DNA from 3 places in the Streptomyces sp. NPDC058257 genome. Region 3 is predicted to be linked to each of the others. Evidence: riboswitches for the same ligand, from Rfam matches in the RefSeq annotation. Region 3 holds a riboswitch; each other region holds the start of a gene.

The links. Region 3 has a riboswitch for cyclic di-AMP ahead of ACFVXC_RS18900 (C40 family peptidase). Riboswitches for the same ligand answer to the same signal wherever they lie in the genome.
Region 1: another riboswitch for cyclic di-AMP. It lies ahead of ACFVXC_RS22410 (transglycosylase SLT domain-containing protein); the one in region 3 lies ahead of ACFVXC_RS18900 (C40 family peptidase).
Region 2: another riboswitch for cyclic di-AMP. It lies ahead of ACFVXC_RS33100 (M23 family metallopeptidase); the one in region 3 lies ahead of ACFVXC_RS18900 (C40 family peptidase).

What each region holds. Positions count from the first base shown of each region.
Region 1 covers NZ_JBHVXJ010000009.1:120,000-127,435, forward strand. Annotated here, with positions in the region: gene ACFVXC_RS22405 (cytochrome P450) at 1-820, opposite strand, end outside; gene ACFVXC_RS22410 (transglycosylase SLT domain-containing protein) at 1,613-2,338, opposite strand; cyclic di-AMP (ydaO/yuaA leader) riboswitch at 2,343-2,535, opposite strand; gene ACFVXC_RS22415 (glycoside hydrolase family 15 protein) at 3,815-5,710, shown strand; gene ACFVXC_RS22420 (helix-turn-helix transcriptional regulator) at 6,017-6,709, shown strand; gene ACFVXC_RS22425 (DUF3291 domain-containing protein) at 6,742-7,284, shown strand.
Region 2 covers NZ_JBHVXJ010000019.1:45,228-52,663, forward strand. Annotated here, with positions in the region: gene ACFVXC_RS33085 (GNAT family N-acetyltransferase) at 1-1,107, opposite strand, end outside; gene ACFVXC_RS33090 (HPr family phosphocarrier protein) at 1,319-1,600, shown strand; gene ACFVXC_RS33095 (GntR family transcriptional regulator) at 1,770-2,474, opposite strand; gene ACFVXC_RS33100 (M23 family metallopeptidase) at 2,760-3,563, opposite strand; cyclic di-AMP (ydaO/yuaA leader) riboswitch at 3,576-3,739, opposite strand; gene ACFVXC_RS33105 (M16 family metallopeptidase) at 3,937-5,322, opposite strand; gene ACFVXC_RS33110 (M16 family metallopeptidase) at 5,319-6,683, opposite strand; gene ACFVXC_RS33115 (DNA topoisomerase (ATP-hydrolyzing) subunit A) at 6,897-7,436, shown strand, end outside.
Region 3 covers NZ_JBHVXJ010000007.1:73,187-80,622, forward strand. Annotated here, with positions in the region: gene ACFVXC_RS18865 (8-amino-7-oxononanoate synthase) at 1-998, shown strand, start outside; gene ACFVXC_RS18870 (DUF397 domain-containing protein) at 999-1,223, opposite strand; gene ACFVXC_RS18875 (helix-turn-helix domain-containing protein) at 1,233-2,093, opposite strand; gene ACFVXC_RS18880 (ATP-binding protein) at 2,363-2,839, shown strand; gene ACFVXC_RS18885 (LysR family transcriptional regulator) at 2,851-3,762, opposite strand; gene ACFVXC_RS18890 (LysE family translocator) at 3,915-4,544, shown strand; gene ACFVXC_RS18895 (DUF6328 family protein) at 4,498-5,082, opposite strand; gene ACFVXC_RS18900 (C40 family peptidase) at 5,243-5,716, opposite strand; cyclic di-AMP (ydaO/yuaA leader) riboswitch at 5,720-5,892, opposite strand; gene ACFVXC_RS18905 (hypothetical protein) at 6,247-6,555, opposite strand; gene ACFVXC_RS18910 (ATP-dependent Clp protease proteolytic subunit) at 6,563-7,198, opposite strand; gene ACFVXC_RS18915 (amidase) at 7,416-7,436, shown strand, end outside.

The sequences.
Region 1 (7,436 bases), on a different contig from region 3:
CCCAGGCCCTTGTGCCCTCGCGGACCTGGGCGAGCTGTTGAGGATGGCTGAGCAGCGCGACGACGGCCTGGTCCAGCAGGTTGACGGTGGTCTCGTAGCCCGCGCTGATCACCAGAAGGAGCGTGTCGAGCAGTTCTTGCTCACTCAGCGCGGAGCCGTCATCGTCCCGGGTGGCTATGAGTACGGAGGTCATGTCCTGGCCGGGCGCGGCGCGCTTGGCCGCGACCAGATCGGCCAGGATCGCGTACGCCTCCTGGGTGTTCGCGGCGGCCTCATCGGGGCTGAGCGTGGTGTCGAAGACACCGTCGACAGTACGGCGGAAGCCGGGCCGGGAGTGGTCGGGGAGCCCCATGAGTTCGCTGATGACCCGGATCGGGAGCGGATAGGCGAACCGCTCGCGCAGGTCGGTGGGTTGTCCGGCGGGAAGGGCGGCGAGTTCATCGAGCAGCGTGTCGGTCATCTCCTCGATACGCGGCTGCAGGGCGGCGATACGGCGCGAGGTGAAGGCCGGGCTGACCAGGCGCCGCAGCCGCCGGTGGTCGCCGCCGAAGGCGGTGAACATGTTGTCGACGGCCACCCACAGTGCCAGCGGCCAGGTGCCGAGGATCTGGTCGGGGAACATCGGCCAGTGCCGCCGGGGGTCTTTGGAGACCCGCGGGTCGGTGAGGAGCTGTTTGAGCAGGGCCGGGTCGGTCACCGCCCATGCCTCGACGCCCAGGACGTCGACGCGGGCAGCCGGGCCGCGTGAGCGCAGCTCGGCGTCCTCGGCGTGTCGGTCGCTGCCTGCGGCGTCCAGGACAAGGATCTGCGGCTGGTCCATGCGAGAGCTCCTCAGATAGGGGCGACAAGCGGCGCGGTGCGGGCGGGCGGCGGACAAGGAAGCCAGATCGCGGTGGCAGAGGGCGGAGACAGCCTGCTCCAACCCGCGAAGTACGTCCAGGAGTTGCGCAGTGGCCCGCTGAGGGATCGGGCCGGCGCCCGGCCGGGCAGGCCGGTGCTGGGACGCGATCGTGCCACCGGGCCGCACCACTGGGCCGCAGCGGATACCGGCCGTTTTCTCGCCGACCGCGGGGCCGACCACGACACATTCCGTCGTCCGCTCCGGCAGCGCGGACCCTCCCGGTGATCGGGGAGCGGGGCCAGCAGTGTCCCGTAACCGCGTCCCGCGCGACTCCGCCCCGTGCCCTACGCGAGAGGAGCGCTACGCGAGACGCGTGCTGACCTGTTGATCAGGCTGACCTCGCTGATGAGGAGGAGCCGCCCTGACCGGCGCCGGCGAGCGAGCGGCGGGGCGGCGGTTCCTGGCCGTCGCCGACGGTCCGAGGCTGAGCTTCGTCGAGCTTGCCGACGTCCTGCGCGACCGGCTCGGCTAGCTCGCCGCGCGGGCTCCCGAACGGGAGGCTCCCGGCAAGGCTCTCCCGCGACCGGTCATCCACAACGACCGGGCCCGCGAGGAATTCGGCTGGCAGCCGCGCCCCGCCCCGCCTCATCCCGCCCCACCCCGCTGCGACGACGATCGTCGACTCGGCCAAGTGCCTGCGGGACCTGAGGCTTCTGGAGGCGGGGCTGTGACAGCCGCCGGGGCGGTCTAGGAGGGGCCGTCCGGGACGGTCTAGTAGGGGCCGTTCACGTTGTCGATCGAGCCGTAGCGGTCGGCCGCGTAGTTGCAGGCGGCGGTGATGTTGGCGACGGGGTCGAAGCTGTCCGTGGAGGTGCCGGGCACGTGGTACGCGGCGAATGTGGGGTCGATGACCTGCAGGAGCCCCTTGGAAGGTGTTCCGGCGGCGGCGTTGGAGTCCCAGTCGTTGGTGATCTGAGGGTTGCCGGAGGACTCGCGCATGATGTTGCGGTGGATGCCCTCGTAGGTGCCGGGGATGCCGTGCTGGGCCAGTACGTCGAGCGACTCCCTGATCCAGCCGTCGAGGTCGTCGGTGTACGTCTTCTTCGCCGGGGCCGCGGCGGGCTCGGCGGTGAGGGTGTCCGGGCGCTCGGAGCGGTCTGCCCGCTGAGCGGGGGCATTCTCGCCGAGGGTGAGCTTGAGACCGGGGTGGATCATCTTGGGGCTGTCGCCGAGAGTGCTGCGGTTGTCCGCGTACAGCTTCTTCCAGCCGCCGCTCAGGGAGTGCTCGCGGGCGATCTTGGCGAGGGAGTCACCGGCGGCGACCACGTACGTCGTGGAGGCCGCGGCGGGCTTGGCGGGGGTGCCGGCCGGCGCCGCGGCTGCGGTGGTGGCGCCGAGCACCGGGAGGACGAGCACGGCGCCGCCCGTGCCTGCGACGGCGATGTTCCGGGTGAGCGGGCTGGACTTGGGGCGGCGGTGCTTTCCCTTTGCAGGCATGACGATTTCCTCTCCGTCGCCTGCGAGGTGAGCTGTCGGGTTCGGACGGGAGATGTCCGGCCGCACTGTGAATGCGACTTCACCCCGGAGCCGTTCCGGAATCCGGATCGGCGGCTTACCTGGGTCCCCCGCTCCTGCCGTGCGTAAGTGAGTGGGATGGGTTTCCGGACAGCGGCAGGATTCGGCGTTCCATCCGGATTGACGGTGACGTTAGGCGAGGAATGCCGGAAGGAACAAGACACGAATTCGCATAGGCAATGCACGAGGGTCCGTCTCCCGGCGAACAGAACAGTTCGCACTCATTGATCAAAAACCCCAAATTTCTTAGTGCGCAACGGAAGTGCGCCCAGCGGTTCGCAGTTGTTCCCAGCGGTGCCGTGGCGGGAAGCGTGACCCAATTCACTGAAGGGAATGCGGCCCCATGGTGCACCAGACGGCTTCATTCGGCATCAATGGCGCGCAAAACGGACAATAGCCCCCGCGTGACTCTGGCGGCGTGAAGGGCTGATTCACTGAGAAAGCCGGACATAAGGGAAGATGTATTGCGTATTAAAACGGTCAAATCGTTGCGTGATTGCATCGATGCTCACACGGCTATGCCCGGCCCGTACTCGGCAGACCTGCCACGGCGGCACGGGTGCCGACAGGGGGCTTGTGGTGGCGGTTCACCGCCCTCGCTTTCGCGAAACAGGCACTCCCTCGGGTCCGCAACCACAACCAGCAGAACCTGGCGGGAAACGGTGCTCTTGGGCCAGGTCCTGCTGTGTGTGCCCCCTGACGGCGACGCCATAGGGCTCCGGCCGGAATCCGCCGCTGCCTTGCCCCGCACTCGGCAGGTGTACCCGGCCCGGAGTCGGCGGGGCCGCGGCAGAGAGTGGTCACTGCGCCGAATGGTCCTGACCCGTCGGCTCAGCGGCTTCGGAGGGGTCAGAGGCTTCGGAAGGGGTGGAACCGGCCGATGTTCCGCGCCAACGGCTAACTCCATCTCCGTCCCCGGGCCGCTGCGATCTCTCGGGGACAGGGGCTTCTCTGTTCCTGTATCCGTGCGGAGGTACGGTGTCGGCGGAGCCGGTGCTGTCGACGCCCGTAGGATCAACCCTCGGTGGCTTTCCGTCATTTCACTTCCCCCTCCCCGCAGGGCGAGGCCGGCTGTTCGGTCCGGTCCGCCCCTCTGGATGTGACGGCATATCAATTCTCTTTCGAGTGCCGTGCATCGTGAATTCACCCCGGAACTGAGAATTCCTTTCGGCTGACAGCCAGGCGAGCCGAGAGGGCGCCCTGGAGGCAATTTCCGCAACTCCCGCCCGGGGGAGGGAAATCCCGGGATCCGACCCGGCAGGAGCGGCCCGCACCTCTTCTCTGAGTATTCTTCGAGGCTCGGGCCGAAGATCGTGACGCGCCCGGCGGAGTCCGGGGTCCGGGGAGTACGGAGCTGTAGTGTGGTCGCCGGTTTCGATGCGGGCGGAAGGCACAGGCATGGACGACCAGGACGCAGCAGGCCGCGCATATCTGCCCATCGCCGAGCACGGCCTGATCGGGGACCTGCGCGGTGCGGCACTGGTGGGGACCGACGGGCGCATCGACTGGTTCTGCGCGCCGAGGTTCGATTCCCCCAGCATCTTCGGGGCGATCCTGGACGCGGAGAGTGGCGGGGTCTGGGAGCTGACGCCGCTGTGTGCAACCGCGTCCCGTCAGCAGTTCTACGTTCCTGACAGCGCGATCCTCGTCACGCGTTTCCTCACCGAGGAGGGCATGGTGGAGGTGCAGGACTTCATGCCGGTTCTGCGCCCCCACGACGAGCGGCACCGCCAGCGGCTGGTGCGGCGCGTGGTGGCCGTGCGCGGTGCCATGCGCATGCGCACCCGGATCGCTCCGCGCCTGGACTACGGACGGGCCCGCCACCGGATGCTGACCGGCGAGGGCGAGGTCAAGTTCATCTCCGGGTCACTGACGCTGGTGCTGCGCAGCGATGTGCCCCTGTCGGCCAAGGACGGCGAGGCCCACGGTGAGTTCGAGCTCGGCGAAGGCGGCCAGGCCCTGTTCGTCCTGGACGTCGGAGCCGGGCCCGACGCCGACGCCGACGCCGACGCCGACGCGGCGCAGGGGAAGTGCGCCGCCCCGCCGGATCGGGATGAGGTCGACGAACTGTTCGACGGCACGGTCGCCTTCTGGCGCGGCTGGCTGAAGCGGTCGACGTATCAAGGGCGATGGCGCGAGATGGTGCACCGCTCCGCCCTCACCCTCAAGCTCCTGACCCACGAGCCCACTGGCGCGATCATCGCGGCACCCACGCTGGGGCTGCCGGAGCGCATCGGCGGTGAACGCAACTGGGACTACCGCTACGTCTGGATCCGTGACGCCGCCTTCTCGCTCTACGCGCTGCAGCGCCTGGGTTTCACCGACGAGGCCGAGGCGTTTGTCGCATGGCTGACGCGCTGTCTGGCCAGGACCGGCGCCGACGAGGCGGCGGGCCCGCTGCGCGCGATGTACACCATCGACGGTGACGCGGAGCTGCCGGAACGCGAACTCGCACACCTTGAGGGGTACTGCGGCTCGGCGCCGGTGCGCGTCGGCAATGCTGCCGCACGCCAATTGCAGCTGGATGTCTACGGCGAACTGGTCGACTCCATCTACCTGTTCAACAAGTACGGGACGGGCATCTCCTACACGGCTTGGCAGGACCTGACCCAGATCATCGAGTGGCTCCTGGAGAACTGGGACAGCGAGGACGAATCGATCTGGGAGACCCGCGCCGGCCGTCAGCGTCATACCTATTCGCGACTCATGTCATGGGTGGCTGTCGAGCGCATGGTGCGTATGGCACGCCAGCGTGGCCTTCCCGCCGACCTCCCCCGGTGGATCGCTGCCCGAGACGCCATGTACCGCCAGATCATGGAGCAGGGATGGAACGCGGAACGCGGCAGCTTTGTGCAGCGTCTCAGTGACCAGGACGGGCCGTCCTGCGACGTGCTGGACGCGTCACTGTTGATCATGCCCATGGTCAAGTTTGTCGCACCGCGTGATCCGCTCTTCCTCTCCACCATGGACGCCATCCAGGAGGCCCTGGTCGTGGACTCACTGGTGTTCCGCTACGACCCGGCCGAGGCTCCCGACGGCTTGGACGGCACGGAGGGGACGTTCTCGATCTGTTCCTTCTGGTGGGCGGAGGCCCTGACCCGCAGCGGCCGGATCGAGGAGGCGCGGCTGGCCTTGTTGAAGACGTTCACTTTCGCCAATCACGTCGGCTTGTACGCCGAGCAGATCGGCACCACCGGCGAGCAACTGGGCAACTTTCCGCAGGCCTTCACCCATCTGGCGCTGATCAGCGCGGCGGTCAACCTGGACCGTTCCATGGACGCCGCCGGCGCGTGAACGGCGCTGGGCGGCTCCCGGACCGCGGAATTCCCGCGCCGGTCCGCTCTTCACGCGGTGCGCCGCCGACCCGAAACGCGACACTGCCCGGAGCCGCTGCCGTGTCCATCTGGCCGAGTCCCTGCGGGAAGGGCGCCAAGAGCTGGTGGTCGGCGTGGCAACGACGCACTCGACCGTGCGGGACGTGGAGACGAGCGTCATCATCCACGCCTAGCCACTGGACCATGCGTCAGGATCGAAGGCTCGACCGGTGGCCGGTATGCCGCCCCTTCTATCTCCAACTTGTGTTGTTCCTAGAATGGCGAGGTGAAGGACATCGACGCGATCGCGGTGCTGCAGGATCCTGTGCGGCGCCGCCTGTACGAGTACGTGGCGGGGCAGGGCCGTGAGGTCGGCCGCAACGAGGCCGCCGAGGCGGCAGGGGTGGCGCGCACGCTCGCCGCGCACCATCTGGACAAGCTGACGGAGGCGGGCCTCCTCGAGAGCGGCAGCCGCCGCTTGACCGGCCGTTCGGGGCCGGGGGCGGGCCGCCCCGCCAAGGTGTACACGCGAGCGCGGGCCGAGCACTCGGTGTCGCTGCCCGCCCGCGACTACCGCACAGCCGCCGAACTGCTCGCCGAGGCCGCCGAACAGGTCGGCCTGGACGCCGCGCTCTGCGCGGCCGCGCGCCGCCGGGGCGAGACTCTGCGCGGCTCGGCGGCGCCCTGTGGCGGCCTCGACGAGGCGGTGGAGATGTTGTCCGCGCGCGGCTACGAACCGCATAGGGAAGTCGCCGAAGCGAAGGACGTGGAAGGTGCCGACGTGGCGCCTCGCGTGGTCCGTATGCGCAACTGCCCTTTCCACGCCGTCGCCGAGCGCTTCCCGCCGCTCGTCTGCGGGATGAATCTGGCGCTCCTGGAAGGGCTGCTCGGCGAGGGCGGTCCCGTCCGTGCCCGTATGGATGCCAGGCCGGGGGAGTGCTGTGTCGTACTCGAAGCTTCTAAAAACAATATTGATTGACATAGAAAAGCGGGCCGTGCTGGGATGAGGCCATGACCGCATCCGCGCATGCCGCGCACCTCGCCGAGCTCAACATCGCCACGCTCCGCCACCCGTTGGACGACCCGCGCATCGCGCCGTTCGTCGAGATGCTCGACCCGGTCAACGCCGCAGCCGACGACGCGCCCGGCTTCGTCTGGCGGCTCGTGGAGGAGGGATCGCCCGATGCCACCGGTCTGCGTCCGGCGGGCGAGAACGTCATCGTCAATCTGTCGGTGTGGGAGACCCCGGAGGCGCTGTGGGACTTCACCTACCGCAGCGGGCACTTGGAGGTGATGCGGCAGCGCCGTGAGTGGTTCGAGCGACACGTCGAGGCGCACTTGGTGCTCTGGTGGGTCCCCGCAGGTCACCTCCCGACGGTCGGCGAGGCCTTGGGCCGGCTGGCGGACCTGCAGGCGAACGGACCGTCGCCGCGCGCGTTCACCTTTGCCTCGTCCTTCGCCGCGGCCGAGGCCGCCGAGCATCTTGAGGTCGCGGCGCCGACGCGGCCCGCGCCGGCCGGAGCGACGCTGACACCGGCGGGGGACGCGAACTGACACATGGTTGCCCGCGCGTCGGCGGCCTGCTGGCCCTGGTGAGAGGGCGGCGCGTTCAAGCGCCATCGCGGCCCCACCCGGCACCGGTGCCCTCGATGTTCCGGGCAAATGGTGTGCCTGGTCCACGACTTCGCGGCACCACGACGCCGGGA
Region 2 (7,436 bases), on a different contig from region 3:
GAAGAGGCCGATCCTGCCGCGCGCGGGCGGACGCGGGGCGAGCGAGGCGTTGAGCCGTACGTCGGGCGACGTGTTGATGACCCCGAAGGCGTTCGGGCCGAGGATGCGCGTGCCGTACGACCGCGCCTGACGCACCAGTTCGCGCTGCCGCTCACGCCCTTCGGGGCCGCTCTCCGCGTACCCGGCGGAGATCACGACGAGCCCGAGCACCCCGCGCTCACCGCACTCGGCGACGGCCTGCGGCACCCGCTCGGCGGGCACCGTGACGACGGCGAGCTCGACGGGCCCGTCGATGTCCCGCACGGAGCGGTAGGCAGGCACCCCGTCGACCTCGCCCCCCTCCTCGCCCTCCCCGAACGCGCTGTTCACCGCGTACAGGCGCCCCGTGAAGCCCGCCTCGCGCAGATTGCGAAGGACGCTGCGCCCCACGCCGCCCGGCGTGCGCCCGACGCCGATCACGGCGACCGAACCCGGCGTGAGCAGCCGCTGCACCGACCGCGCCTCGGCCCGCTGCTCACGGGCGCGCTGCACGGCGAGCGAGCGGTCGGTCGGCTCCAGATCGAATTCGAGTCGTACGACGCCGTCCTCGAAGCTGCGTTTCTGCTGGTAGCCCGCGTCCGTGAACACCTTGATCATCTTGGTGTTGGCGGGCAGCACCTCGGCGGCGAAGCGGCGGATGCCGCGCTCCCTGGCGACGGCCGCGATGTGTTCCAGGAGGGTGGAGGCGACGCCCCTGCCCTGGTGGGCGTCCTGCACCAGGAAGGCGACCTCGGCCTCGTCGGCGGGCGCGCTCGCGGACATGCCGCGGGAGTCGATCCGGTCGAAGCGCACGGTGGCGATGAACTCGCCGCCCACCGTGGCCGCCAGACCCACCCGGTCCACCTGGTCGTGATGGGTGAAGCGGTGGACGTCCTTGGCGGACAGGCGCGGGTAGGGGGCGAAGAAGCGGTAGTACTTCGACTCGTCCGAGACCTGCTCGTAGAAACTGACCAGGCGATCCGCGTCCTCGGCCGTGATGGGCCTGATCCGGGCGGTGCCTCCGTCACGCAGGACGACGTCGGCTTCCCAGTGGGAGGGATATGCCTGCCGTTCCGACGGGGTCTGCATGAGGCCCAGGGTACGGGTCGCGGGGGCGCCTCGGCCGGGGCAGGCTAGGAGTCGTCGAAGGGCGGGACGTGGGCCCGCGGCACGAGGACGTACGGTCGGCGGAGCAGGGCCCGTCGGTCGGCACCGTACGGGCCGACGGCCGGCGGAGCACATGTGATCGCATGAGACACTGGTCTAGACAAGTGTGAGACATCTGGAAGGGCAGCAACACATGGCTGAGCGCCGCGTCAACGTCGGCTGGGCCGAGGGCCTTCACGCCCGACCCGCCTCCATCTTCGTCCGCGCGGCCACCGCCGCCGGCGTCCCCGTGACGATCGCCAAGGCTGACGGCAACCCCGTGAACGCCGCCTCCATGCTCGCGGTGCTCGGTCTGGGCGCGCAGGGCGGCGAGGAGATCGTGCTCGCCTCCGACGCCGAGGGCGCGGACGCCGCTCTCGACCGTCTGGCGAAGCTGGTCGCGGACGGCCTCGAAGAGCTCCCCGAGACCGTCTAGTAAAGACTGGTACTCATACGCCGAAGGGCCCGCGCTGAATAGGGGCGGGCCCTTCGGTGCTTCTGTTTCCAGCTGCCGAATATCAGAGCCGCATTCCCTGAACGTGCCACATTCGGGCAGCCGAAATAGTCCCCCGCCGAATAGCACTTCTTTGTATACGGCGCCTCTGTTAATGCCGGAGGCCCACCGTGTTTACGGCATGTTGCGAATCCCTCACACGATCTCGTCCCGCGGCCCGGTGACCTTGCGGGCGAAAGCGCGGCCGGTGCGCGGCCGCCGCCCGTTCCGCGTGGGCCGCCGCGAGCGACCTGGCCCGTTCCGCGTCCCCGCGGGCGACCGCGTCGACGATCGCGGCGTGCTCCGCCCAGGACTCCGCGGGAGCGGCCGGTGTCTCGACGACGTACATCCAGGCGATCTTGTGCCGGAGCTGGGTGAGCAGCGCTGTGAGACCCGGGCTGCCGGACGACTGGGCGAGCGTCTCGTGGAACCAGCCGCCCAGGGAGCGCAGGTCGTCGCTCCGACCGCCCCTCGAACGCTCCTGGCCGAGCCTGACGAGTCCGCGCAGGACCTTCAGATGCGCCTCCGTGCGGCGCTGAGCGGCGCGGGCCGCCCCCAGCGGCTCCAGGAGCATGCGTATCTCCAGGAGGTCGGCCGCCTCCTGCTCGGTGGGCTCCGCGACGCACGCGCCCGCGTGCCTGCGCGTGACGACGAACCCCTCGGCCTCCAGGGTGCGCAGGGCCTCGCGCACGGGGACGCGGGAGACTCCATAGCGGCGTGCGAGCAGTTCCTCGGTGAGTCGGCCACCCCGTTCGTAGACACCGGAGACGATGTCGTCCCGGATGGCCGTGCATACCGAGTGCGCGGGAATGCGCATGACCTGACCTCCGCCTTAATCCCCGCGAAACGCGGTCGATCGACGCCTTTTCAGTGACCCTATTGCAGAGCGGCCGAATTTCCGATGGCAGGCCGAAATTCATGGATATATTTTGGCCAAAGGCGATCGGCGCGGGTACGGGTACAAGTACGGCTACGGCTACGGCTACGGCTACGGCGGTACGGCGAAAGCCCCGGCTCTCGACGAGCCGGGGCTTTCAGTGGATCAGCGTTCGCTGGATCAGCGTTCGCTGGATCGGCGTTCGGTGGATCGGCGTTCGGTGGATCAGACGCCGACGTCGTGCGAGCGGAGGTACGCGATCGGGTCGATGTCCGTGCCGTAGTCCGCGCCGGTCCGGGCCTCGAAGTGGAGGTGCGGGCCGCTGGAGTTGCCGGTGGAGCCCGAGAGGCCGATCTGCTGGCCCGGGGTGACGGCCTGGCCGACGGTGACACCGAGGGACGACATGTGGCCGTACTGGGTGTACGTGCCGTCGTTCATCTTGATGACCACGTTGTTGCCGTAGGCACCGCCCCAGCCGGCCTCGACGACGGTGCCGGAACCGACCGCGTGGACCGAGGTGCCGGACGCGGCGTGGAAGTCGATGCCGGTGTGGCTGCCGGAGGACCACATGCCGCCGCCGGTCTGGTAGCCCGTGGAGACGTACGAGCCGGTGATCGGGGAGACGTAGCTGTTGAGGCGCTTGCGCTCGGCCTCGCGAGCGGCGCGCTCCTTGGCCTCGCGCTCCTTCTTGGCCTTGGCCTTCGCCTCGGCCTCGGCCTTGCGCTTGGCCTCCTCGGCCTTCTTCTTGGCGGCTTCTTCGGCCTTCTTGGCCGCTGCCGCGTCGTCGGCGGCCTGCTGCTGGGCGGCGGCCTGCGCGTCGACGCTGGCGGCGAGCGAGTCGCCGACGGAGACCGCCTGGGTGAGGCCGGTGTGCTCAAGAGCCGCGGCGTCGTCGGCGGCGAGGGCCGGAGCGGCCAGGCCTCCTATGACACCGGTGGTGGTGAGGGCGGCGACGCCCGCCACGTTCGCGGTCGTGCGCGTGAGGCGGCTGGGGCGACGGTGCTTCCCGGTGGCACGGGTGAACGCCATGAAGCGGCTGATCCTTTCCTTCCTTCTCGCCTACCGGGTTAGCTGACGGGTTCGGAGCAGGAAGGTCTCCTACGAGTCCCTCGCCTCACGGCAAGGTTCCCGATTCACCCCAAGGGGACATGTGGGTCCCCGGCTCCCCTGGCTCGCGCCGTACGGGGACTCGGCGATGACTGTCCGGTGCCGCGGGTGCGGCGTACTGCATGACGAACAGCCGGACCGACGCTAAGCGGGGCGTCTTTCAAACGACAAACGGATCAGAGTTTTTGTAGCGCACGCCACAGGGCAGACACGTAACCTCCATACTAATTCGGACATATGAGGACCCCAGTAGCAAATTCCAGCCACTGGGGTCCCGATATGTCCTGACTGTCACTCAGCCCGTGACCACACTCACTTCACCGATGCCGAGCGCCCTGACGGGCTCCTCGATCTGCGCGGCGTCACCGACGAGCACCGTCACCAGGCGGTCCTCGGGGAAGGCGCTCACCACGGCGGCGGTGGCCTCCACGGTGCCGGTCGCGGCCAGCCGGCGGTACAACTGCGCCTGGAAGTCGTCCGGAAGGTGCTGCTCGACCTGATCGGCGAGAGTGGCGGCGACGGACGCCGCCATCTCGTACTTGAGCGGGGCGACGCCCACCAGGTTCTGCACGGCGACATCGCGCTCGGCGTCCGTCAGACCGTCGGCGGCGAGGGTGCGAAGCACCTTCCACAGGTCTTCGAGGGCCGGTCCCGTGGACTCGGTGTCCACCGAGCCGCTGATGGCCAGCATCGCGGCACCTGTGCCGTCCGGGGCGGAACGCAGGACCTGGGCGAAGGACCGTACGCCGTAGGTGTATCCCTTCTCCTCGCGCAGGACGCGGTCGAGGCGCGAGGTGAGGGTGCCGCCGAGGCAGTACGTGCCGAGCACCTGCGCGGGCCAGACGCGGTCGTGCCGGTCCGGTCCCACGCGGCCGATGAGCAGCTGCGTCTGGACGGCGCCGGGGCGGTCCACGATGACGACACGCCCGGTGTCGTCGGCGGTCACCGGGGGCACCGGGCGCGGCTGGGCCGTGCCGCCCGTCCAGGCGCCGATGGTGTCGGCGAGGACGGCGTCCAGGTCGACGCCGGTCAGGTCGCCCACGACGACCGCGGTGGCAGTGGCGGGACGCACATGCTTCTCGTAGAAGGCACGCACCGCCGCCGAGTCGATGGCGGTGACCGTCTCCTCGGTGCCCTGGCGGGGGCGCGACATGCGCGACGTCGCCGGGAACAGCTGCCGGGAGAGCTCCTTGGCGGCGCGGCGCCCCGGGTTGGCGGCCTCGTGCGGAATCTCGTCCAGGCGGTTGCGCACGAGGCGTTCGATCTCGCTGTCCGCGAAGGCGGGGGCGCGCAGGGCGTCGGCGAGCAGGCCGAGCGCCTTCGGGAGGCGCGAGACCGGGACTTCGAGGGAGACACGCACGCCGGGGTGGTCGGCGTGCGCGTCCATGGAGGCGCCGCAGCGGTCGAGTTCCGCGGCGAAGTCCTCGGCGGAGTGCTTGTCGGTGCCTTCGTTGAAGGCCCTCGCCATGATCGTGGCGACGCCGTCCAGGCCCGCGGGCTCGGCGTCGAGCGGCGCCTCGAGGTGGATCTCCACGGCGACGACCTGCTGGCCGGGGCGGTGGCAGCGCAGCACGGTGAGGCCGTTGTCCAGGGTGGCGCGCTCGGGCGCGGGGAAGGCCCACGGCCGTGCGGTGCCCGCCTGGGGCTGGGGGTGGAACTGCATCGTCGCGGCCTCGGTCACTTCGCCGCCTCCTCTTCGTCCTCGTCAGTGGCTTCGGCGCCTTCGGGGGCCGCTGAGCCCTCGGTGGGCTCGTACACGAGCACCGCGCGGTTGTCGGGGCGCAGGCGGGCCGCCGCGGCCGCCTTGACCTCTTCCGCCGTGACGTCGAGGACGCGCTTGACGGCTGTCAGGGCGAGCTGCGGGTCGCCGAACAGGACCGCGTACCGGCACAGTTCGTCCGCGCGTCCCGCCACCGTGGAGAGCCTGTCCAGCCACTCGCGCTCCAGTTGTGCCTGGGCGCGCTCCATCTCCTCGTCGGTGGGGCCCTCTTCCGCGAAGCGGGCGAGCTCCTCGTCGACGGCCGCCTCGATGACGGGGACCTCGACGTCGCCGGACGTCTTCACGTCGAGCCAGCCGAGCGAGGGGGCTCCGGCGAGGCGCAGCAGGCCGAAACCTGCCGCCACGGCGGTGCGGTCGCGGCGCACGAGGCGGTTGTAGAGCCGCGACGACTCGCCGCTGCCCAGGACCGTGAGCGCCAGGTCGGCCGCGTCGCACGCGCGCGTGCCGTCCTCCGGGAGGCGGTAGGCGGCCATCAGGGCGCGGGCCGGTACCTCTTCCTCGACGACCTCGCGCAGCTCCTTGCCGATCGTGTCGGGCAGCGAGCCGTCGCGCGGCGGCTGCTTGCCGTCGTGCGAGGGGATGGACCCGAAGTACCGCTCGACCCAGGCGAGGGTCTCCTGCGGGTCGATGTCGCCGACGACCGACAGGACTGCGTTGTTGGGCGCGTAGTACGTACGGAAGAAGTTCCGCGCGTCTTCGAGCGTCGCCGCGTCCAGGTCGGCCATGGAGCCGATCGGGGTGTGGTGGTAGGGGTGGCCCTCGGGGTACGAGAGGGCGGTCAGCTTCTCGAACGCCGTGCCGTAGGGAACGTTGTCGTAGCGCTGGCGGCGCTCGTTCTTGACGACGTCCCGCTGGTTCTCCATGGATTCTTCGTCGAGCGCGGAGAGCAGTGAGCCCATCCGGTCGGCTTCCAGCCACAGGGCCAGCTCGAGCTGGTGTGTGGGCATGGTCTCGAAATAGTTGGTGCGCTCGAAGCTCGTGGTGCCGTTGAGCGACCCGCCCGCACCCTGCACCAGCTCGAAGTGGCCGTTGCCGTGCACCTGCTTCGAGCCCTGGAACATCAGGTGCTCGAAGAGGTGGGCGAGGCCCGTACGCCCCTTGACCTCGTGGCGCGAGCCGACGTCGTACCAGAGGCAGACCGCGGCGGCCGGGGTCAGGTGGTCCTCGGAGAGCACCACGCGCAGGCCGTTGGCCAGCCGGTGCTCGGTCGCTGTCAGGCCGCCGGAGCCGGCCTCGGCTGTGGCCGTGTGACCCATGGGCATGTACGTCCCTTCGATCGCGAAAAGCTGGAAATTCTGCCAGTCGTGCCACTGTATGCAAGCGTGCTGACAACCGGTGAAGTTCCCGCTCCGCGCTCGGCGTAGTCACGGCCGAAGTCCGGGTCGTGGTCGGCGTTGTCAGTGGGACAGAGCACAATGGTCGGCGTCAGATCCCGTTGATGCCCTGGCAGACACCGTGAAGGAGCCGCAGCAGCGATGGCCCGCCGCAGCACGAAGACCCCGCAGCCCGACGAGTCGTTCGAGGAGAAGATCCTCGACATCGACGTCGTCGACGAGATGCAGGGATCCTTCCTCGAGTACGCGTATTCGGTCATCTACTCGCGCGCCCTGCCGGACGCCCGCGACGGCATGAAGCCGGTGCACCGCAGGATCGTGTATCAAATGAACGAGATGGGCCTGCGCCCCGACCGCGGCTATGTGAAGTGCGCCCGCGTCGTCGGCGAGGTCATGGGTAAGTTGCACCCGCACGGCGACGCGTCGATCTACGACGCCCTGGTGCGCATGGCCCAGCCCTTCTCCATGCGTCTGCCCCTGGTGGACGGACACGGCAACTTCGGCTCGCTCGGCAACGACGACCCGCCGGCCGCCATGCGGTACACCGAGTGCAAGATGGCCGACGCGACGTCCTTGATGACGGAGTCGATCGAAGAGAACACAGTCGATTTCGAGTCGAACTACGACGGCCAGGAGCAGGAGCCGGTCACCCTTCCGGCGGCCTATCCGAACCTTCTGGTC
Region 3 (7,436 bases):
ACCCCGTGATCACGGAGGGCGCCGCGGCCGCGGCCAGGCGCTGGGGCGGCGGAGCGACCGGCTCCCGCCTGGTGACGGGCAGCACCGAGCTGCACGCGGAACTCGAGCGTGAACTCGCCGGGTTCTGCGGCTTCGAGGCGGCCCTCGTCCTCTCCTCCGGATACGCGGCGAACCTCGCCGCGGTCACCGCCCTCGCTCCGCACGGTTCGCTGATCGTCTCGGACGCGGGCAACCACGCCTCGCTGATCGACGGCTGCCGCCTCGCGCGCGGTACGACGCAGGTGGTGCCGCACACCGATCCCGCAGCGGTGCGCAAGACGCTCGACGGGCACGCGGGTCCCGCGGTCGTCGTGTCGGACACGGTCTTCTCGGTCGACGGTGACGCGGCTTCACTGACCGAACTGGATTCCGTTTGTGCGGAGTTCGGTGCCGGTCTCATCGTCGACGACGCCCACGGGCTCGGGGTGCTCGGCGACGGCGGGCGGGGTGCCCCGCAGGCGGCCGGGCTCGCGGGCAACGCCCGCACGGTGGCCACGGTCACCCTGTCGAAGTCCCTCGGCAGCCAGGGCGGCGCGGTCCTCGGCCCCGCCAAGGTCATCGACCACCTGGTCAACGCGGCCCGCACCTTCATCTTCGACACGGGACTCGCCCCGGCCGCCGTGGGTGCGGCTCTCGCTGCTCTGCGCCTGCTGCGCGGGGAGCCCGGGCGCGCCGCACGTGCTCGCGAGGTCGCGGCCGAACTGTATGAACGCCTCACGGCGGAAGGCCTCTTGGCGGTCCGGCCCGACGCCGCCGTCGTCTCCGTGCGCGCGCCGTCGCCAGAAACGGCCGTGCGGTGGGCCGCCGACTGCCGGGGCGCGGGCCTCGCCGTGGGCTGCTTCCGTCCGCCGTCGGTGCCCGACGGCATCTCGCGGCTGCGGCTGACCGCACGGGCGGATCTCACCGGCGCGCAGATCGCCGATGCCGTCCGAGTGATCAGCCGCACCGCACCGCGATAGTCACCGGAGGCCGTGGACGAAGGCCTCCCAGGTGGCGGGCGAGAAAAGCAGGGCGGGCCCTGCCGTGTTCTTCGAATCGCGCACGGCGAGCAGCCCCCGCTTCGGCCCCGAAGCGAGCGGAGCTGTTTCCACGCAGTTGTTCATGCCGTTGCTGCGGCTGCTGCGATACCACCGTGCGTCGTGCAGAGACGTGCTTGAAGGTACGTGCCGAGGCAGTGCAGTCATGGTGCCCCCTTACGCGCCGTCACGTATCCCGGCGATGTGATCCGTTGATTCCTCGGGTGAAAGTGCCTGTCTTCGAAGGGAGTTGAAGGCATCCGTGTACGCCTGGAGGTCCTCTCTCCGTTCGAGGTAGAGGCTACTCGTCAAGTGGTCGAGAACAACCACATCCAGATCAGCAATGTTCGGAAAGGAGAAGATAACGAAAGAGCCGATAAGGCCGATGTGCTCCCCGGCGGCGAACGGCAGCACCTGAATCCGCACGTGGGGCAGTTGTGAGGCCTCCAGTAACCGTTTCAACTGACCCGCGAGGACCTGACTGCCGCCCACCGGCCTGTGGAGCACCGCCTCGTCCAGGACCACGCTCAGGTGCAGCGGAGGAGCCGCGCGCAGCACGTCCTGACGGGCCAGACGCACCTCGACCAGCGCGTCCACCAGCTCGTCCGGCCTTCCGCCGAGCGCTGCCCGCGTCACCGCACGCGCGTAGTCCGGGGTCTGCAGCAGGCCCGGCACGACGGTGGTCTCCAGAGTGCGGACCCGGCAGGCCTGTGACTCCAGGCTGATGAAGTCGCGGTAGGCGGGCGGCAGCAGCTCGCGGTAGGCATGCCACCAGTGGCGGCGCCCGCCCTCGTCCTCCGGGCCCGCGAGCGCGACCAGCAACTGGCGCAGGTGCGGGTCCTTCACCTCGTACGCCTCGAGCAGCAGGCGTACGTCGGTCGCCTTGGCACCGCTACGCCCCGTCTCGATCCGGCTGACCTTCGACTGATGCCAGCCGACCCGGTCCGCCGCCTGGCCGCTGGTGAGTCCGGCGTGCGTGCGCAGCGCACGGAGCTCGGCACCGAGTTTCCGGCGGCGCACCGCGGGGCCGTACCGCATGTCCGTCTCCTTCCCGACGGAGCCTCTTTCCCGGACTCCTCAGGCCTTTCACCGGCGACAGTAGAGGAAGCGTCGTCCTCGCGCCCAAATACGGTCTTCCGTAGCAGAGTTCACCGCTTCGAGCGACAGATATATGCACATCTTGCTGGATGGCCACCTGTGAGCGCCCCGAGAGTGGCAGGCTGGCGCAAAGCACCATTCCGGGACTGTCCTCGTGCCTTCCGTTACGAGTCGGAGCCGAGCCCCGGTGGGAAAGGGACAGCGTCGCCATGGCAGACCTTCAGGAAGCATCCGTCACCCTGCCGAGCGATCCTGCCTCGGTCTCCGCGGCCCGGAAGTACGTCTTGACCGTCCTCACCGAGTGGGGCCTCCCGGACGACACGGAGGTGGCCGACACAGTCCGGCTCATCGTCTCCGAACTCGCCACGAACGCCGTCCAGCACACCCGGGGCCAGTCGCCCACCTTCACGGTGGAGATGGAGCTCGACCGGGAGGAGCAGCTGCGCATCGGCGTCACCGACAGCCACCCCCGCTACCCCAAGCGGCTGCCCGCCGCGGTCCAGCAGGACAACGGCCGCGGCTTGGTGATCATCCGCTGGCTGGCCATGGAGTGCGGCGGCAGGCTGTCGGTCACGCCCACCCCCGAGGGCGGCAAGACGGTCTGGATCGCGCTGCCGTGGACCGCGACGATCCGCGGTGACACGACAGCGGCTCCCTCGGCTTCGCGCTCGCGCTCACCCCGCTGAGCGTTTCGCCCTCACCCCGCCGAGCGTCCGAAGGCCCCCCGGAGCAGCGCCCGGAAGGTGTCCGCCGCGGGATGTGACTCGTCGGAGCGGTGGACGACCGAGATCGTACGGCGCAGATTCCCCGGCTCAAGCGGCCTGACTCCCACCGGGGTGACCGCCGTCCGCGCCACCATCTCCGGTACGACGGCGACCCCGAGACCGGCGCTGACCAGGGCGCACACCAGCGCGTAACCCGGAGTCTCGACCAGGACCGAGGGCGTCGCCCCGGCCCGGACGAGTGCGGACTCCACGCCCTGCCGGGGTGGATGCGTCGGCGCCATGCTGATCAGCGGCTGACCTGCCAGCTCGCTCAGCGGCAGCCGTGACGAGGCGCTCGCGAGCGCGTGGCCGGGCGAGGTCACCAGGACCAGCTCCTCGACCAGGACCGGTTCCGCGGACACGGAGGCGGGCAGCGGCTGCGCGTCCGCGGGCTCGTAGGTGTGGGTGAGGGCCAGGTCGACCTCGCCCGCGGCCACGGCCGCGACGCCGAGCGGCGGTTCATAGCCCCGGACCGTCAGTTCGATGTCCGGATGGGCGCGGCGGAACGCGGTGAGCGCGGGCGGCATCAGATGGATCCCGGCGGTGGTGAAGGTCCCCACGCGCAGTCTGCCGCCGGACAGGCCCGTGAGCCGGGCCAGTTCGTTGCGGGCCTGCTCCATCTCGTCCAGGACCCGGCGCGCCCGCGCGAGAAGGAGCTCGCCCGCGCCGGTGAGGCGTGCCCCGCGGTGATGCCGGACCAGGAGCGCGGTGCCCGCCTCCCGTTCGAGCTTGGCCAGCTGCTGGGAGAGAGCGGGCACGGTGTAGCCAAGGCGTTCGGCGGCGCGGGTGATGGACCCGGCCTCGGAGACCGCCACCAGTGCGGCGAGCCGCGTCGGGTCGTACATGGAAGTCTCCCGGTTCAGGAGCGTGCGGGAGCCGACGGGCGCCGTGAGGGCGTGTGGTGCCGTCCGTCGGCGTGGGGGTAAACGCCTGCTTAAGGCAGACCCAGGATATTCCACATACCTGCTGAAGGCAGAAGGGCGGCAGCCTGGAGGCCATGGACGCACAACTGGTCACCTTCACCGGAGTCGCCGCGGGCATGGTCGCCATGCCGGGCGCCGACTTCGCCGTGGTGGTGCGCAACGCCCTCACCTCCCGCCGCGCCGGAGTCGCCTGCGCGATCGGTGTCGCGGGCGGGCTCGTGGTGCACACGGTGCTCGCGGTGGCCGGGGTCGCGGCCGTCCTGGCGGCGGTTCCCACGCTCTTTAGGGCCCTGCAGATCATGGGAGGCGCCTATGTGCTGTACCTCGGCTACCGCGCGCTGCGTTCGGCGGCGCGTGCGCCGGAGAGCTTCGGCGCACCGGACGGTGAGGTGGAGGCGGCGGCCGGGGGCAGTCTGCGACAGGGCTTCCTCACCAACGCCCTCAACCCCAAGGCGCCCATCACCTTCCTCAGCGTGCTGCCCCAGTTCGTCCCCGCGGGCAGCCCCGCGATGCCCAGGACCCTGCTGCTCGCGTCCATCATCGTGGCCCTGGCCCTCGTGTGGTTCCCGGTCGTCGCGCTCCTGGTGGACCGGCTCGGCCGCTGGCTGCGGAGGCCGCGTACGGCCCGTGCGATCGAGGGCGGTACGGGTGTCGCGCTCAGCGTCCTCGGTCTGGCGCTCCTGACCGAGGCGCTGATGGCGTGACGCCGCCCGGCCCGCCGGTGCCGGTGCCGGCGGCCTGGTCGTCCTTGCCCGCGCCGCGCACCAGGACGGGAAGCAGGCCCCAGAGGCCCGCGCACACCACCAGCGTGCCCGCGCTCGCGATGATCCCGCCGGTGCGGCCCACCGCCACGTCCACGACCAGGAGCACGGAACCGGCGAGCGCGAACACCAGGACCACCATGCCGATACCGGCGAGGCGGGACGACACCCGCACGATCCGCGGCTTGGAGTGCTGCCCGAACAGCGACCTGTGTAAGGCGGCCGGCGCGGTGAACAGCGCGGCGGACAGGACGGCGAGCAGCAGTGTGGTGACGTACGTGGCGCGCTGCACGGTGTCCAGCGAGGGGAAGCGCTCGGTGAAGGCGAGCGTCAACAGGAACGCGAAGAGGATCTGCACCCCGGCCTGCGTGACGCGCAGCTCCTGGAGGATCTCGGAGAAGTTGCGGTCGGCGCGCTCGAAGCTCGTTTCGTCGCGCGGCGGGGGGTTGCCCGGGGTGGGAGCACTGTTGTTTTCGGCCATGGCGCACGAGTATCCGCGTGGACGCCTTCCACGCCCGGCGGACGCGCCGATCAGAGGGCCGGGCGGGGGCGGGCGGAGACCCGGCCGGGGGCGGCCGAGCGGCGGCGGCAGCCGTGAGGCTCCCGCCGCCGTCCGACAGTCGACGTTCGGTGGCGCGTGATCAGCGCACCCTGCCGTACCAGACGCTCTTCGTCCAGATCTTCTCGAGGCGCACCACGGTGTTCGACTTCGGGGCGTGCCAGATCCGGCCCTTACCGGCGTAGATGCCGACGTGGTAGACGTTCCGGCCGGAGTGGAAGAAGACGAGGTCGCCGCGGGAGCGTTTCGACGCCGAGACGTGGCGGGTCTTGTTGTACTGCTGTGCGGCGGTGCGAGGCAGCTTCTTGCCCGCGCGCTTGAAGGAGTAGAGGGTCAGGCCCGAGCAGTCGAACCTGTGCGGCCCCATCGCTCCGTAGCGGTACGGCGAGCCTTTCTTCGAGGCGGCGATCTTGAGCGCTTTGGTCCCGTGAGTGGCGGCCTCTGCTTCCGTCGTGAGCCCTGGGCCCACGAGGGTGCCGCCTACGACGGCGAGTGTGAGGGCCGATACGGAGCCGGCCCTGGTCAGCAGCGACGGAACATGATTCAGCGCGGTCATGCGCAACCCTTCGTCAGCCGCCTGTGAAGGATGACCTGTCGGATTCGGGCTGGCGAAGTTGCCCGGCCGCGGTGTGCGGCTTCACCCCAAGGGTCGGCGTCCGGACCTTCCGGACCGACCCGTCATGCCTGGGTCCTCCACTCCTGCCGATGCACCGATGTCGACCGGTCATCCGGGTGGCGGCAGGACTCGGCGTCCGCCCGGACCGCCCCGCCGCTGTGGCGGGGGCTTGTCGTCGGAAGGGATCTTGACCCGTCAAGGGTGCGAATTCCGAGCCGAAACGGCGTTTTGTGAGGCTCCTCACGGCTGAACCGTTCGGGTGGACAAGGTCTGATTCGGGAGCGGAGCGAGGCACCCGACGATCGTTCGACCAGCACCGGAACGAGGAATTCCGGCCATCGCGTACACATCTGACGCAACCGCGGACGGCCCGAATGACTACCAATGTCTACGCCGAACGAGGTAGCCCGTTTGGTTCGTTTGAGTCCTGCCCCGGACGGTTCGGACGCCGGAGCCGGGGTGATGGAGGCTCAGGACGCCGACAAAGGCGGCACGGTGACCCGTCCGGCTCGCCGCTCCCCGTCCAGCACGCGGAGCGCTCGGGCCAGCGTCGGCGCGTGCACGGCGCTCTCGCCCCGCTGGTGCATGAGTGTCAGGGCGTCCCGCAAGGCGGTCGCGCTGCTCACCAAGGCCTGAGCGGCGCGCAGCCCGCCGTAGGTGTCCGAGGCGCGGGCGGGATTGATCCGGCCGACCAGGTCGACCACTTCGAGATACCGGTCGATCAACTCGCCCTCGGCGCGGGTGAGTGCGGGCAGCGGAGGAAGCTCGGGAGGCAACACCGGTGGCTCACCTCGCGTCCGGGGTGCGCAGGGATGATGTGCGGTTCGTGATGAGCCGGTCCACCAGGCCGTACTCGACCGCTTCGGAGGCGCTGAGGATCTTGTCGCGCTCGATGTCGGCCGCGACCAGCTCCGGGCTCCGGCCGGTGTGTTGGACGAGCAGCCTCTCCAGCTGCGCCCGGGTGCGCAGGAGTTCGTCGGCCTGGATCGCCAAGTCGGTCGCCTGACCGTGGACCGGCTCGGCGAGCGAGGGCTGATGGATGAGGATCCGGGCGCCCGGCAGCGCGCATCGCTTGCCGGGGGTGCCCGCGGCAAGGAGGACGGCCGCCGCCGACGCGGCCTGGCCCAAGCAGGTCGTCTCCACGTCGCAGGTGACGAACCGGATCGTGTCGTAGATGGCCGTCATCGCGCTGAACGAGCCGCCGGGAGAGTTGGTGTAGAGCGAGATGTCGCGGTCGGGCGCCAGGTATTCGAGGTGCATGAACTGCGCCATCACGTCGTTGGCGGAGGTGTCGTCGATCGGCGTCCCGAGGAAGACGATGCGCTCATCGAGCAGCTTCGAGTAGGGATCGAGGGTCCGCTGCCCCGTGGAGGTGCGCTCGGTGAACTTGGGCAGGACATGGCGGGCGAACGGTCGGTTCATGGCACGTCTCTCCTCCGGCGGGGCGGCTGCCCCCAAGGTGTCTGTAAAAAATGTACAGGACGTACGTAACGTCGTGATGGGGGGCATGTTCGAGTGATCCGCCGGAGTCAACAGACGGACCGCGTTTCAGCCGCTCGCTGAAAGCGCATGCCGAGAACGCGGCCACGAACGCCGACCGCCGACCGCCCCGAAAACCGCCCCGAGCCGAAAGCGTCGTATGAGCCCTGAAGCCCACCGA